Regions from separate parts of the Pseudomonas sp. SDO5532_S415 genome, predicted to be linked through region 2. Evidence: predicted binding sites of a transcription regulator. Region 2 holds the regulator's gene; each other region holds the start of a gene.

Region 1 (5,117 bases), on a different contig from region 2:
CGTTGTCGGCCTGTACAGGCACGCAGACACTTGAGCCCAGTGCACATCCGATCAGCAGGAGGCTATAGAAGCTTTTATTATTGAATTTCCCCACGGCGGCAATTCCTTCTGTGAGTGCAACGCTGGCCCTTATCAGCGGTGCGAGGTACAGAGCAGAAGGTGTGCCGTTTTTGGTTTTTCCATTGAAAACAGCGGGTTGGCTTTAATTGTCGAAGTAGTCAAAAAAAAATGTAAAGCCACTGAGACAGAACCGCTCTAGAACGCCGTCTCCGCTGGCGCCATAGCTCGCTACGGGCGCTGCAGGCAGGTTGTATCAGTGGCTTAACATTTCTTGCCGAATTACCTGGAAGGCTTTAGCTCGCGGGTTTGCGCAGGATGAGTGTTTCAGGAATGGACAGTTCGCCAGGGCGGGCACCCCTGTCAGGTCTTGAGCAAGCGTGTCACTGCCTCTAATGCCGCGTCCTGGCGCTGTTGCCAATCCCCTTGCAGGACCTGATATGGCTGGCGGTGCAGGTCGAGCCATTGGCGACTGGCGTGGAAAAACGCCTGGCGTTCTACCAGTTGCGGCTGGCAACGCTGCCCGTCGTCATGCCAGGCCACGTTTTCAGGGCTCAGCAGCAGATGCAGATCGTAATGCCGTGCCAGCAATGCTTGCTCGATCCACTTCGGGCAATCGCCAAACAACGTGCGACTCCAAAGGATATTGCTCAAGAGGTGCGTATCAAGAATCAGCAGTGACGGCTGTTTGGCGCGTGCTTCATCCTCCCAAGTCAGCTGGCCATGTGCTATTGACGAAATGTCATCATAGCGGGTTTCGCGTGCTTTGCTGTCGATGAAGTGCCGAACGTACTCATTGACCAATATGCCGCCAAAGTTGGCGTGAATCTCGTTCGAAAGCCAGCTTTTACCGCTGGATTCCGGCCCTGTGAGCACCAGGACTTTCATGTGCGCAACGCCGGGGCCGCGCGCCATTCGCGCCAGCCCTGCACAGCCAGCAGCAGGAACAATCCATACAAAACGGCCGTCAGGTACAGCGCTTTGTAGACGAACAACCCGACGAAGATCACATCCAGGACAATCCACAGCGGCCAGCACTGCACGCGTTTTTGCGCCATCCACAATTGCGCCACCAGGCTGAAACCCGTGAGTGCGGCATCGAGCCAGGGTTGGGCGGCGTCGGTCCAGTGGGCCATGGCGGCGCCCAACAGCAGGCTGCCAATCGCGCCGAGGGCCAGGCCGAACACTACGTATCGACCGTCGAGCCAGCTGACCTCGCGCCCATGCCGTGCATCGCCGGCATGGGTCCATTGCCACCAGCCGTAGATCTGCAGGCCAGCATAGATCACTTGCAGCAGCATGTCCGAATACAGCTTCACTTCGAAAAAGATCCAGCTATAGATAAGCACCATGACCAGGCCGATCGGCCAGCACCAGGGGTTCTGCTTGACCGTCAACCAGACGGCAATGACACCGAGAGTGGCGGCAAACAGTTCAAGCCCGGACATGCAGGTTCCTTGAGGGAAGTCAGAGAGGGGGCGGATTGTAACCTCAGGCACCCTCCTGTGGGAGCGAGCCTGCTCGCGAAGAGGCCAACCCAGCCAACATCTATGCCGACTGACCCACCGCTTTCGCGAGCAGGCTCGCTCCCACAAGGGGTCATGCAGGTGATTCTTCGGCTTATACGCGGAACTGCCTGAGCAACCCGTTCAACTGCTCACTCAAATCCTTGAGCCGCACGCTCGCCACGCTGGACTGTTCAGCTGCCAGCGCGGTGCTGTGGGAAAGCCCGGCTGCTTGCGTGACGTTCTGGTTGATGTCCTCGACCACATGCGCCTGCTGCAAGGTCGCGCTGGCAATCGATGCGTTCAGTCCGTTGAGGTTGCGCAATGCCTGGCCGATGGCATTCAGGCTGGCGCCGGCCAGACCGGCTTGTTCGATCGTGAGTTGCGAAGCGCGACTGCTGTCGCCGATCACCTTGACCGCTGCCTCGGAGTGGCTTTGCAGGCGTTCGATCATCGACTGGATTTCTGCTGTGGACTTCTGGGTACGCTGGGCCAGCAGGCGCACTTCATCGGCCACCACCGCGAACCCGCGACCTTGCTCGCCAGCGCGGGCCGCTTCGATCGCGGCGTTGAGGGCCAGCAAATTGGTTTGCTCGGCGATGGAGCGGATCACTTCCAGGACGCTGCCGATCTGGTTGCTTTCGCTGGCCAGTGTGCGGATCACTTCCACCGCCTGATCGATGGTGGAGGACAGGGTATCGATTTGCTTGAGACTGCCGTCGATGTTGATCTGGCCTTGTTGCGCCTGGGCTTCGGCATCGCGCATTTCGCTGGCGGCATGCTCGGCGTTCTTCGCCACATCCTGCACGCCATAGGTCACTTCATTGATCGCGGTGGCCACCAGTTCCATCTGTTGCGATTGTTGCTGGCTGCGTTGTTGGGCCTGGGTGGCGTCGTTGCCCAGCTCGCTGGACGATTGCCCCAGGGCACTGGCGGACACCTGCAACTCACCGATCACCAGCCGCAGTTTGGTGGTGAAGGCGTTGAAGTGTCGCGCCAGTTGCGTGACTTCATCCTGGCCGTGGGTGTCGAGGCTGCGGGTCAGGTCGCTTTCGCCGCTGGCGATATTGGCCATCGCGTTCACAGTTTCCTGAAGCGGGCGGACGATGCTGCGGGCAATCACGATCACCAGCGCCGCCATGATCAGTGCGATGGCCAGGCCGATCGCCGATGCTTCCCAGACCTGGCCGTAGAACTCGGCCTGCATGTCATCGATGTACACGCCCGAGCCGATCACCCAGCCCCAGGGTTCGAACAGTTTGACGTAGGAGGTCTTTTCCACAGGGTCGCTGGCACCCGGTTTCGGCCAGCGATAGTTGATGATGCCGGCGCCCTTGGCCTTGGCGACGGCGACCATTTCGTTGAACACCGCAAAGCCGTCCGGGTCGCGGATCGCCGAGAGGTTCTGGCCATCGAGTTTCGGGTTGGCGGGGTGCATGACCATCACCGGCGTCAGGTCATTGATCCAGAAATAATCGTTCTGGTCATAGCGCAGTCCGCGAACGGCGGTCAGCGCCTGCTTCTGCGCAGCTTCGCGGGTAAGGGTGCCGGCGGTTTCCAGGCCGTGGTAGTAGGTGAGAATGCCACTGGCGGTTTGCACCACATGCTGGGTTTTCTGCGCCTTGGCCTCATTGAGGTCTTCGTGAATCTGCTTGAGCATCAAGGCGCCCAATGCCAATAGCATCACGACGGCCACGATCAAGATGAGCCACAAACGCCGACTGATCGACATATTGCGCAAGCTGTTCATAACGCGGTGCTCCAGATTCTTGTTTTTGTGGTTGTTCTTGTAAGAAGAGATCGCCAGCATCCTGTCCGGCCCGAGTACGCGGCAACGCCAATCGGGCTTCTCTCACAGGATTTCGGCCCCGCGCGGAAAAACCTGAATGCAAATTGATTTTTCACGGAATTTTCCCCGGCCTGCGGGTATCTTGTGCACGCGGGTTTTCAACTACGCTGAACGCTTTGAAAAATACTGACGGGGCATGCGTTGACGCACAGCCTTTGGGGGATTGATGGATCTTTGGACTGCCTTTCAGGCATTGATTCTTGGGGTTGTAGAAGGGCTGACAGAGTTTTTGCCCATTTCCAGTACCGGGCACCAGATCATTGTGGCCGACTTGCTCAATTTCGGTGGCGAGCGCGCCATGGCGTTCAACATCATTATCCAGCTGGGGGCGATCCTGGCGGTGGTGTGGGAATTTCGCCGCAAGATTTTCGATGTGGTCATTGGTTTGCCGACGCAACCCAGCGCACGACGCTTTACCGCGAACCTGCTGATTGCCTTCTTTCCCGCCGTGGTTCTGGGGGTGATCTTCGCCGACTTGATCCATCACTATCTGTTCAACCCGATCACGGTGGCCGCCGCGTTGGTGGTGGGCGGTATCGTCATGTTGTGGGCGGAAAATCGTCAGCATGAGGTGCATGCCGAAACAGTGGATGACATCACCTGGAAAGATGCCCTGAAAGTCGGCTTCGCCCAGTGCCTGGCGATGATTCCGGGGACCTCGCGCTCCGGCTGCACAATCATCGGTGGTTTGTTGTTCGGCCTGTCGCGCAAGACCGCCACCGAGTTTTCGTTCTTCCTGGCGATGCCGACCATGGTGGGTGCCGCCGTGTACTCGGGCTACAAGTACCACAAGCTGTTCGTACCGGCCGATTTCCCGGTATTCGCCATCGGCTTCGTCACCGCGTTCATCTTCGCGATGATCGCCGTCAGGGGCTTGCTCAAGTTCATTGCCAGCCACAGCTATGCGGCATTTGCCTGGTATCGGATCGCATTCGGGCTGGTCATCCTGGCCACCTGGCAGTTCGGTTGGGTCGACTGGACCGCGGCCAAGCCATGAGTGACTCGGGCGCGCGCAAACACTCCGCACGCCCATCGGGAGGCGAGATCCGTAATCTTCGGTTGAAGTTGCTGGTGTTCGCGATCCTGTGCGCGCTGCCGCTGTTCGGTTCGATGTCGATGTGGCTGCGAGGGGTTTCGCTGATCCCCCTGGCGGCCTACGGCATCGTCAGCGTGCTGGCGTTCTTGCTCTACTGGAGTGACAAGCGCAAGGCGCGCGCCGATCACTGGCGTACCCCGGAGAACGTCCTGCATGCGCTGGAGTTCGCCGGTGGCTGGCCGGGCGCCTTACTGGCGCAGCAAATGTTTCGGCACAAGACGCGCAAGTTTTCCTTTCAACTGGTGTTCTGGCTCATCGTGCTGCTGCATCAGGTGTTCTGGATCGACATGCTGTTTCTCGGCGCCCATCTGTTCGCCTTGTTCTGAAAGACAGTGAGCAACCCCTGTGGCGAGGGAGCTTGCTCCCGTTGGACTGCGCAGCAGTCCCCTTCTTTTTGGGGTAAGAGGGGGCCGCTTCGCGGCCCAACGGGAGCAAGCTCCCTCGCCACAAAATATTCGTCTTATTAACGACCGGGGTTTAGAGCAACAACCCCACCTGCGTGCGCTTGGGCAACTTGCCGACCACCAGTTGATGGGATCGTCGCAACAAGCCCTGCAACTCTTCGGCGCCAAGCGGGTAGGGTGTCGCCATGATGATCCACTGGGCCCGC
Region 2 (5,117 bases):
GAGGTAGTGGGTTATGCAAGTTAAGCGTTTTTTCGCCGCCGATATGCGTCAGGCCATGAAACTGGTTCGTGATGAGCTGGGCGCCGATGCCGCCATCATTGGCAACCGCCGCATCGCCGGTGGTGTCGAGCTGACGGCTGCCCTGGATTACAAGCTGTCGGCGCTGGCACCGCGTGTTCCGAACATGGAACTTGAAGACGAGCTGCGCAAGACGCAATCGCGGATCGTCACCGCCCAGGCCGAATTGAGCCTGCGCAGCGAGGGCGAGAGCGATAACGCCACCAATCGCCAGTTGTTCGCCGGCCTGCCGCTCACGGCCGCCGAGCCACTGATCGAACCCACTTACGCCGAGCCCCGTCGCCCGGCGCCGGCACCTGCTGCTGCGCCTGCGGTCGATCAGCGGGTATTCGACTCGATGCGCTTCGAACTCAACGGTCTGCGCGAATTGCTTGAAGTACAACTTGGCTCTTTGGCGTGGAATCAGCTGCAAGGCAGCCGCCCGGACCAGGCTAACCTCTGGCGCCGCTTGCAGCGCATCGGCCTGTCCGGCCCGTTGTCGCGGGACTTGCTGGCGCTGATCACCGATATCGAAGAACCTCGCCAGGCCTGGCGCATGTTGCTGGCGCACTTGGCGCGGATGATTGCCACGCCGGAAGTCGAACCGCTGGAAGAGGGCGGTGTGATTGCCATGGTCGGCCCTGCCGGCATGGGCAAGACCACCACCCTGGCCAAGCTGGCTGCCCGTTACGTGCTCAAATACGGCGCGCAAAACATCGCGCTGGTGAGCATGGACAGCTATCGTATTGGTGCCCAGGAGCAACTCAAGACCCTGGGCCGGATTCTCAACGTGTCGGTAACTCACGTCGATCCGGGGCAATCGCTGGTGCAGGCGCTGGATCCACTGTTGCGCAAACGCGTCGTGCTGATCGATACCGCCGGCCTGCAAGCCAGCGATCCGGCGCTGCGCATGCAGCTTGAAAGCCTGGCCGGGCGTGGCATCAAGTCAAAAAATTACCTGGTCCTGGCAACCACCAGCCAGAAACAGGTTCTAACCGCCGCTTATCACAGTTACAAGCGCTGCGGGCTCGCTGGCTGCATCCTGACTAAACTGGATGAAACGGCGAGTCTGGGCGAGGTGTTGAGCCTTGCCATCAGCCATGAGTTGCCGGTGGCGTACCTGACCGATGGCCCGCGGATTCCGGATGATTTGCATCTGCCGCGTCGTCATCAACTGGTCAGTCGCGCCGTTAGCGTGCAAATGCAGGAAGAGCCCAGCGAAGAAGCCATGGCTGACATGTTCGCTGATATCTACCACAGCCCGACCAAGCAGGTAGGCTGAGGTGACAATGAATCGTTTTTGTACCTACATCGATGGTCTGCCATGCATTGTTCCAGTTGCGAACGCGCAGCCAGTAATGTGGCCTCCGTCTATGCAAGACAAGGTAAAGAAATAACATGGGCAGCATGCATCCCGTACAGGTGATCGCGGTGACCGGCGGCAAAGGTGGCGTCGGGAAAACTAACGTGTCAGTGAACTTGTCCCTGGCTTTGGCTGAGCTTGGCCGGCGCGTCATGCTGCTGGACGCCGATCTGGGGCTGGCGAACGTCGACGTTCTGCTGGGCCTGACACCCAAACGTACCCTGGCCGACGTGATCGAAGGCCGCTGCGAGCTGCGCGACGTCCTGTTGCAGGGGCCAGGCGGCATCCGCATCGTTCCGGCCGCGTCCGGCACCCAGAGCATGGTGCATTTGAGCCCGGCGCAACACGCCGGCCTGATCCAGGCGTTCAGCGACATCGGCGACAATCTCGACGTACTGGTGATCGACACCGCTGCGGGTATCGGTGACTCGGTAGTCAGTTTTGTGCGCGCCGCGCAGGAAGTGTTGCTGGTGGTCTGCGACGAGCCGACCTCGATCACCGACGCCTACGCATTGATCAAATTGCTTAACCGCGATTACGGCATGAATCGCTTCCGCGTCCTGGCCAACATGGCGCAGAGCCCGCAGGAAGGCCGCAACCTGTTCGCCAAGTTGACCAAGGTGACCGACCGCTTCCTCGACGTCGCCCTGCAATACGTTGGCGCCGTGCCGTACGACGAAAGCGTGCGCAAGGCCGTGCAGAAGCAGCGTGCGGTCTACGAAGCGTTCCCGCGTTCCAAGTGCTCGCTGGCGTTCAAGGCCATCGCACAGAAGGTCGATACATGGCCGCTGCCCGCCAACCCGCGCGGGCACCTGGAGTTTTTCGTCGAGCGCCTCGTGCAACAAACGGCAGGACCTGTGCTATGACAGCCAGCGGTTACAACCTCTACAAGAAGTCGGCGCGGGACGCGCAGTACGAGCTGATCGAGCGTTACGCGCCACTGGTCAAACGCATTGCCTACCACCTGCTGGCGCGTCTGCCGGCCAGCGTCCAGGTCGAAGACCTGATCCAGGCCGGGATGATCGGCCTGCTTGAAGTGTCGACCAAATACGACGCCAGCAAAGGCGCGAGTTTCGAGACGTACGCGGGCATCCGCATCCGCGGCGCCATGCTCGATGAAGTACGCAAGGGGGATTGGGCGCCACGTTCGGTCCACCGCAATACCCGGATGGTCAGCGACGCCATTCGCTCGATTGAAGCTAAAACAGGCCGTGACGCTAAAGATCACGAAGTTGCGGCCGAACTCCAATTGAGTCTCGACGATTACTACGGGATTTTGAACGACACCCTGGGCAGCCGCTTGTTCAGCTTCGACGATCTGTTGCAGGACGGCGAACACGAAGGGCTGCACGAGGATGGCGCGAGTGCTCATCTCGAACCGTCACGCGATCTGGAAGATGAACGCTTCCAGGCGGCGCTGGCGGACGCGATTGCCAATTTGCCGGAGCGTGAGCGACTGGTGTTGGCGCTGTACTACGACGAAGAGCTGAATCTCAAGGAAATCGGTGAGGTCCTGGGGGTCAGCGAATCTCGGGTCAGCCAGTTACACAGCCAGTGCGCGGCCCGTTTGCGGGGGCGTTTGGGAGAGTGGCGAGCGCGCTGAAGGCAGTGTGGGGGCACTGCGACGTGGCTGGTGGGGTGATGAACCGCGCCGGTCTCGATCCGCTGTACTCCAGACAGTCATCAAGTGTTTTGCCAGATTGATTGAAATGGCGCGTCCAGGTGCTGGGCGCGTTTTAGTCTGCTTGGAGGTCGAATTGGACAAGAACATGAAAATCCTCATCGTTGATGACTTCTCAACGATGCGGCGGATCATAAAAAACCTGTTGCGTGACCTTGGGTTCACCAACACGGTCGAGGCCGACGATGGCATTACCGCCATTCCGGTACTCAACAGCGGGAGCATCGACTTTCTGGTAACGGACTGGAACATGCCTGGCATGACCGGTATCGATCTGCTGCGCCACGTGCGTGCCGATGAAAAGCTCAAGCACCTGCCGGTGCTGATGGTGACCGCTGAAGCCAAGCGCGAACAGATCATCGAAGCGGCCCAGGCCGGTGTAAACGGCTATGTGGTCAAACCCTTCACGGCCCAGGCGTTGAAAGAAAAAATCGAGAAGATTTTCGAACGCATCGGTTGAACTGCGCCACGGGGGAGCTATGGGGCATAACGAATCTTCGCAGGGTGATTTTGAATCGACCCTGAAAAAACACGCCGTCGAACTGGTCGCGAGCCTTGAAAAGGGCAAGTTCGGCGATGCTGTGCAATTGATCCATGAGCTCAACCAGACCCGTGACCGCGGCCTGTATCAGGAAGTGGGCAAGCTCACCCGCGAGCTGCATAGCGCGATCGTCAATTTCCAGATTGACCCGCACATGCCGCAAGCCGAGGAAGTGTCACAGATCACGGATGCGACCGAGCGCCTGTCCTATGTGGTCAAGCTGACCGAGGCCGCGGCCAACCGCACCATGGACCTGGTGGAAAGCGCCACGCCGGTGGTCAACCGCCTGAGCGATGAAGCCCAGGCCTTGAGCACGGACTGGGGACGGTTCATGCGTCGCGAAGTCGGGGCTGAAGAGTTCCGCGAACTGGCCCGGCGGGTCGACGGTTTCCTGGCGCGCAGCGCCGAAGACGGCCGCGCGGTGTCGAGCAACCTCAACGACATCCTGCTTGCCCAGGACTACCAGGACCTCACCGGTCAAGTGATCAAGCGCGTGACCCAACTGGTCACCGAAGTTGAAAGCAACCTGCTCAAGCTCGTGCTCATGGCCAGTCAGGTGGACCGCTTTGCGGGCATCGAACATGACCGTGAAGCGATGCTTGCCGAAAAAGATCCACAAAAACATCTCTCTCAGGGTGAAGGTCCGCAGATTCATGCCGATAAAAGAGAAGACGTTGTGTCCGGTCAGGACGATGTGGACGATTTGCTATCCAGCCTGGGATTTTAGAATTTTAGTTTTCTAGAGTTTTGGAATTTTAGGTTTTTTGGGTTTTTAGACCTGTTAGGAGCACACCATTAATGAGCTTCGGCGCCGATGAAGAGATCCTTCAGGATTTCCTGGTTGAGGCCGGCGAGATTCTAGAGCAACTGTCCGAGCAACTGGTCGAGCTGGAAAGCCGGCCGGATGATGCGGACTTGCTCAATGCAATTTTTCGCGGTTTTCACACTGTAAAAGGGGGCGCCGGCTTCCTCCAGCTCAACGAGCTGGTGGAGTGCTGTCACATCGCCGAAAACGTGTTCGACATCCTGCGCAAGGGCGAACGTCGCGTCGACTCGGAATTGATGGACGTGGTTCTCGAAGCACTGGACGCGGTGAACAGCATGTTCAGCGAAGTCCGCGAGCGCAGCCCGATCACGGCTGCCACGCCTGAATTGCTCGCGGCCCTGGCCCGTCTGGCCGAGCCGCAAACGGCTGACGAGGCCGCACCGGCACCCGTTGCCGACGTGGTTGAAGAGCCTGTCGCTGAAAGCGAATCGGGCGATATTACCGACAATGAATTCGAACAACTGCTGGACTCGCTGAACGCCGTGAAGGCACAGGCCGAGGCGCCGGCGGCTGCTCCGGCACCGGCCGGCGACGGCGCTGCCAGTGACGAAATCACCGATGCCGAGTTCGAGTCGTTGCTCGACCAGTTGCACGGTAAAGGCCAGTTTGCCGTTGATGCGGTGGTGGCGCCTGCCGCGCCTGCCGCGCC
Region 3 (5,117 bases), on a different contig from region 2:
TGGCGTCGAACAACGACTCATCGGACTTGCGACCGGTGACGATCACGTTGCCCTTGTACAGCTTCAGGCGCACGACGCCGTTCACGTGAACCTGGGACGCATCAATCATCTGTTGCAGCATCAGACGCTCAGGACTCCACCAGTAGCCGGTGTAGATCAGGCTGGCGTACTTCGGCATCAGCTCGTCCTTGAGGTGAGCCACTTCGCGGTCCAGGGTGATCGATTCGATCGCACGGTGGGCGCGCAGCATGATGGTGCCGCCAGGCGTCTCGTAGCAGCCACGGGATTTCATGCCCACGTAACGGTTCTCGACGATGTCCAGACGACCGATACCGTGTTCACCACCGATACGGTTCAAGGTCGCCAGCACGGTGGCCGGGGTCATTTCGACGCCGTCCAGGGCCACGATGTCGCCGTTGCGGTAAGTCAGTTCCAGGTACTGCGGCTTGTCAGGAGCGTTTTCCGGGGAGACGGTCCAGCGCCACATGTCTTCTTCATGCTCGGTCCAGGTGTCTTCCAGCACGCCGCCTTCATAGGAGATGTGCAGCAGGTTGGCATCCATCGAGTATGGGGATTTTTTCTTGCCGTGACGCTCGATCGGGATCGCGTGCTTTTCAGCGTAATCCATCAGTTTCTCACGGGACAGCAGGTCCCATTCGCGCCACGGGGCGATCACTTTCACGCCAGGTTTCAGGGCGTAGGCGCCCAGTTCGAATCGAACCTGGTCATTGCCCTTGCCGGTGGCGCCATGGGAAATGGCGTCAGCGCCGGTTTCGTTGGCGATTTCGATCAGGCGCTTGGCGATCAGCGGACGAGCGATGGAAGTACCCAGCAGGTACTCGCCTTCGTAAACGGTGTTGGCGCGGAACATCGGGAACACGAAATCGCGCACGAACTCTTCGCGCAAGTCGTCGATGTAGATTTCTTTCACGCCCATGGCCTGTGCCTTGGCGCGTGCCGGTTCGACCTCTTCGCCCTGACCCAGGTCAGCGGTGAAGGTCACCACCTCACAGTTATAAGTATCCTGCAGCCACTTGAGGATCACCGAAGTGTCCAGGCCGCCGGAATACGCCAGAACGACCTTGTTTACGTCCGCCATGCCATCACTCCACGGGGTTCTACGGAAAGCCGAGAAGTCTACCGCTCATGCAGGATAATTTACAGTGGCGCGACAGCTTATGACGACGAAGCGACAGATTATGTCGAGAGAGCGACGATTACCAAGGAGTCAGGATGTTGCCGAAGCGGCCGGCTTCGTGGCTTGAGGCGCCACTTGTTCCGGTGGTGCTCCCCGCTCCAGACGCACCGCAACCCGGCGGTTCTTCGAGCGATTGGCGTTGTTGGTATTGGGTGCCAGCGGATAACGCTCGCCATGGAAGCGCACGGTGATCTGCGACTCCTGGATGCCGTTCGCCTTGAAGAACTCCATGACGGCCAGGGCGCGGCGACGTGACAGGTCACGGTTGGTCAGGCGATTGCCGCTGTTGTCGGAATGGCCGTCGAGTTCGATGTGATTGACCGTCGGATCGGCCTTCATGAATTCGAGCATCACCTGCAGCCTGGCTTTCGCGGCAGCATCCAGCTCGATGCCGCCGCCGGGGAATCCGACTTCGGACTGCTTCACCTGATCGAAATTCTGTGGCAACAGCTTGGCGACGCACCCCTGGTAGTCGGCAAACGCTTTATTGAACTTGACCGGTAACAGGCGCACTTCCGACACCCGCCCATCGCCAGAGGCATGCCGTACCACGGGACTGCGCCCATCCATCAGGCCACTGATCAAGCGTCCGGCCTGAGCCTGGGAGCTGTTGAACAACACGTTTCCGCTGCCGATTCTCACCGTACCCAGATTGATATCTCCCCGCCCCGGTTGCCATGGCGATGCGGCGGCCAGCAAGGTAGCCGAACCTCCACCCATCATGGCGTTGTAGGCATTGAGACGAAACGTCGCCTGCTCTCCGGCTCGACGCACGAACTGTCCCGAGCCGAAATCGGTGATCGGCTGGGTCAGGCGGCACTCGAACTTGTCGCCTTCGACCGTCCACTCAATGCTCTCCAGACGGGTCTGGAAAGTGAGCGCCATCGCGGGAAGGCTGGCAAACACACTGAGCAAGGCTAAATAACGCTGGCGCACGGGAGGCTCCACTGGCTTCTACAACAAAAAGACCGACACACAGATGTTTACGGCATACCTGTTGGATATCGGAAGCTTCCTGCAAAACTTGATAGCGAGTGCCTGCAAGAGTCTTTTCCGGTAGCATTCCCCTCAGTTTGACCCGCCTGGAATCCCCTCATGTCCGACCTCCTGACCCTGCTGCGTCCCGACGACTGGCACATTCATCTTCGCGATGGTGCCGTGTTGACCAATACCGTCGCGGATGTCGCGCGCACCTTTGGTCGCGCCATCATCATGCCCAACCTGGTACCTCCCGTCCGCAATGCGGCTGAGGCCGATGGCTACCGCCAGCGCATCCTCGCTGCCCGCCCGGCCGGCAGCCGGTTCGAACCGCTGATGGTCCTGTACCTGACCGACCGCACCCAGCCCGAAGAAATTCGCGAGGCCAAGGCTACCGGTTTCATTCACGCCGCCAAGCTGTACCCGGCCGGCGCGACCACCAACTCGGACTCTGGCGTCACCAGCATCGACAAGATCTTCCCTGCACTCGAGGCCATGGCCGAAGTGGGAATGCCCTTGCTGATCCACGGCGAAGTCACCCGTGGCGATGTCGACGTGTTCGACCGCGAAAAAATCTTCATCGATGAGCACATGCGTCGCGTGGTCGAGCGTTTCCCGACCCTCAAAGTGGTGTTCGAACACATCACCACCGCTGACGCCGTGCAGTTCGTCAACTCGGCTTCGGCCAACGTTGGCGCGACCATCACCGCGCATCACCTGCTGTACAACCGCAACCATATGCTGGTGGGCGGGATTCGGCCGCATTTCTATTGCCTGCCGATTCTCAAGCGCAACACGCACCAGGAAGCGCTGCTCGATGCCGCCACCAGCGGCAGCGAAAAATTCTTCCTTGGCACCGACTCGGCACCCCACGCCCAGCACGCCAAGGAAGCCGCCTGCGGTTGCGCCGGCTGCTACACCGCTTTTGCTGCGATCGAGATGTATGCCGAAGCCTTCGAACAGCGCAATGCGCTGGACAAGCTCGAAGCCTTCGCCAGCCTCAACGGCCCGCGCTTCTATGGCCTGCCGGTGAACACCGATCGCATCACCCTGGTCCGCGAAGAGTGGACCGCCCCAACCAGCCTGCCGTTTGGCGAGCTGACCGTTATCCCGCTGCGCGCCGGTGAAAAACTGCGCTGGCGCCTGCTGGAGGAACACGCGTGAGTGAAGACCATTTCGACGACGAACAGGAAGGTCAAGGCGGCGGAGGCGGTCCTCGTCATCCAATGGCTGCCCGGTTCCGTGGTTACTTGCCGGTTGTCGTCGACGTAGAAACCGGTGGCTTCAACTCGGCCACCGACGCCTTGCTGGAAATCGCCGCGACTACTATCGCCATGGATGAAAAGGGCTTTGTCTACCCTGATCACACCTACTTCTTCCGGGTCGAGCCTTTCGAAGGCGCGAACGTCGAAGCGGCAGCGCTGGAGTTCACCGGGATCAAGCTCGATCACCCGCTGCGCATGGCCGTGAGTGAAGAGTCGGCGCTGAACGATATCTTCCGCGGTGTACGCAAGGCGCTCAAAGCCAACGGTTGCAAGCGGGCGATTCTGGTCGGTCACAACAGCAGCTTCGACCTGGGCTTCCTCAACGCCGCCGTCGCGCGCCTGGACATGAAGCGCAACCCGTTTCACCCGTTCTCCAGTTTCGACACGGCCACCCTCGCCGGCCTGGCGTATGGTCAAACGGTGCTGGCCAAAGCCTGTCAGGCAGCCGACATCGACTTCGACGGTCGCGAGGCCCACTCGGCTCGCTATGACACGGAGAAGACCGCCGAGCTGTTCTGCGGCATCGTCAATCGCTGGAAACAAATGGGCGGTTGGGAAGACTTCGACGATTGATCCGTCGCAGTTCACTTGAGACAAACGCAAACCTGTGGCGAGGGAGCTTGCTCCCGCTGGGCAGCGAAGCTGCCCCCTATCCCTGAAAAGCAGGGAACTGTTGCGCAGTCCAACGGGAGCAAGCTCCCTCGCCACAGGTTCAGCGTCGCGCTCCAGTGAGCAGTATTGGTTTCATCGTGAATAAAAAACCGGCCTCAAGGGCCGGTTTTTTTGTACCTGCTTTTTGTAGCAGGAGCGTGTGCCTTACAGCGCAGCAGCGTGCTCGGTCAGGTAAGCCGCGACGCCTTCTGGCGAAGCGTTCATGCCCTTGTCGCCTTTTTTCCAGTTCGCAGGGCAGACTTCGCCGTGCTCTTCGTGGAATTGCAGAGCGTCGACCAGACGCAGCAACTCTTCCATGTTACGGCCCAGCGGCAGGTCGTTGATGATCTGCGAACGGACAACGCCTTTGTCGTCGATCAGGAACGCGCCACGGAAAGCCACGCCATCAGCGGACTGAACGTCGTAGGCTTTCATGATGTCCTGCTTGATGTCGGCAGCCATGGTGTAACGGACTTCGCCGATACCGCCATTGTTGACCGGGGTGTTGCGCCACGCGTTGTGGGTGAAATGCGAGTCGATGGACACGGCGATCACTTCAACGTTGCGTGCCTTGAACTCAGACATGCGGTTATCCAGAGCGATCAGCTCCGACGGGCAAACGAAGGTGAAGTCCAGTGGGTAGAAGAACACCAGGCCGTATTTGCCTTTGATGGCAGAGGACAGGGTGAAGCTGTCTACGATTTCGCCATTGCCGAGTACGGCCGGTACGGTGAAGTCAGGGGCTTGTTTGCCTACGAGTACGCTCATTGGATATCTCCTGGTGTAGAAACGTGAAAAACAAGGTTTGCGCCAGCGTGCCACCCTCAGGCGACAGCCCTGTGACACGAACCCGTTTCGCAAAGACCGGCCATCATACACTGCGTGTTTGGCCTGTCCTCAACGGTTTTTCCCACGGGTTAAAAAATGCCGGAGCGTGTTCCGTTTCTCGGCCCATCGAAAAACACCGTTCGTCAGCCCTTGGAAAAGCCTTCCCAATGCACTTTGACAATCATTCTCGTTAACAT

What was found. Region 2 encodes FliA, which starts transcription of late flagellar genes. Its sites were predicted from a motif close to CTAAAGTTTNNNNNNNNNNNGCCGNTAA; they were not measured.
Region 1: ACW9HW_RS04645 (methyl-accepting chemotaxis protein) is a predicted target of FliA. The motif match lies at 3,422-3,449, and genes of this name have one in related genera.
Region 3: ACW9HW_RS17755 (flagellar protein MotY) is a predicted target of FliA. The motif match lies at 2,200-2,227, and genes of this name have one in related genera.

What each region holds. Positions count from the first base shown of each region.
Region 1 is NZ_JBSVWS010000008.1:10,252-15,368, reverse strand. It holds gene ACW9HW_RS04660 (hypothetical protein) at 1-94, opposite strand, end outside; gene ACW9HW_RS04655 (AAA family ATPase) at 421-945, opposite strand; gene pnuC (nicotinamide riboside transporter PnuC) at 942-1,505, opposite strand; gene ACW9HW_RS04645 (methyl-accepting chemotaxis protein) at 1,678-3,312, opposite strand; gene ACW9HW_RS04640 (undecaprenyl-diphosphate phosphatase) at 3,578-4,408, shown strand; gene ACW9HW_RS04635 (DUF1294 domain-containing protein) at 4,405-4,833, shown strand; gene ACW9HW_RS04630 (MmcQ/YjbR family DNA-binding protein) at 4,985-5,117, opposite strand, start outside.
Region 2 is NZ_JBSVWS010000037.1:2,340-7,456, forward strand. It holds gene flhA (flagellar biosynthesis protein FlhA) at 1-2, shown strand, start outside; gene flhF (flagellar biosynthesis protein FlhF) at 14-1,339, shown strand; gene fleN (flagellar synthesis regulator FleN) at 1,456-2,286, shown strand; gene fliA (RNA polymerase sigma factor FliA) at 2,283-3,023, shown strand; gene ACW9HW_RS11785 (chemotaxis response regulator CheY) at 3,190-3,561, shown strand; gene ACW9HW_RS11790 (protein phosphatase CheZ) at 3,581-4,369, shown strand; gene ACW9HW_RS11795 (chemotaxis protein CheA) at 4,441-5,117, shown strand, end outside.
Region 3 is NZ_JBSVWS010000079.1:20,091-25,207, forward strand. It holds gene ACW9HW_RS17750 (argininosuccinate synthase) at 1-1,099, opposite strand, end outside; gene ACW9HW_RS17755 (flagellar protein MotY) at 1,229-2,134, opposite strand; gene pyrC (dihydroorotase) at 2,294-3,340, shown strand; gene rnt (ribonuclease T) at 3,337-4,014, shown strand; gene ACW9HW_RS17770 (peroxiredoxin) at 4,258-4,860, opposite strand.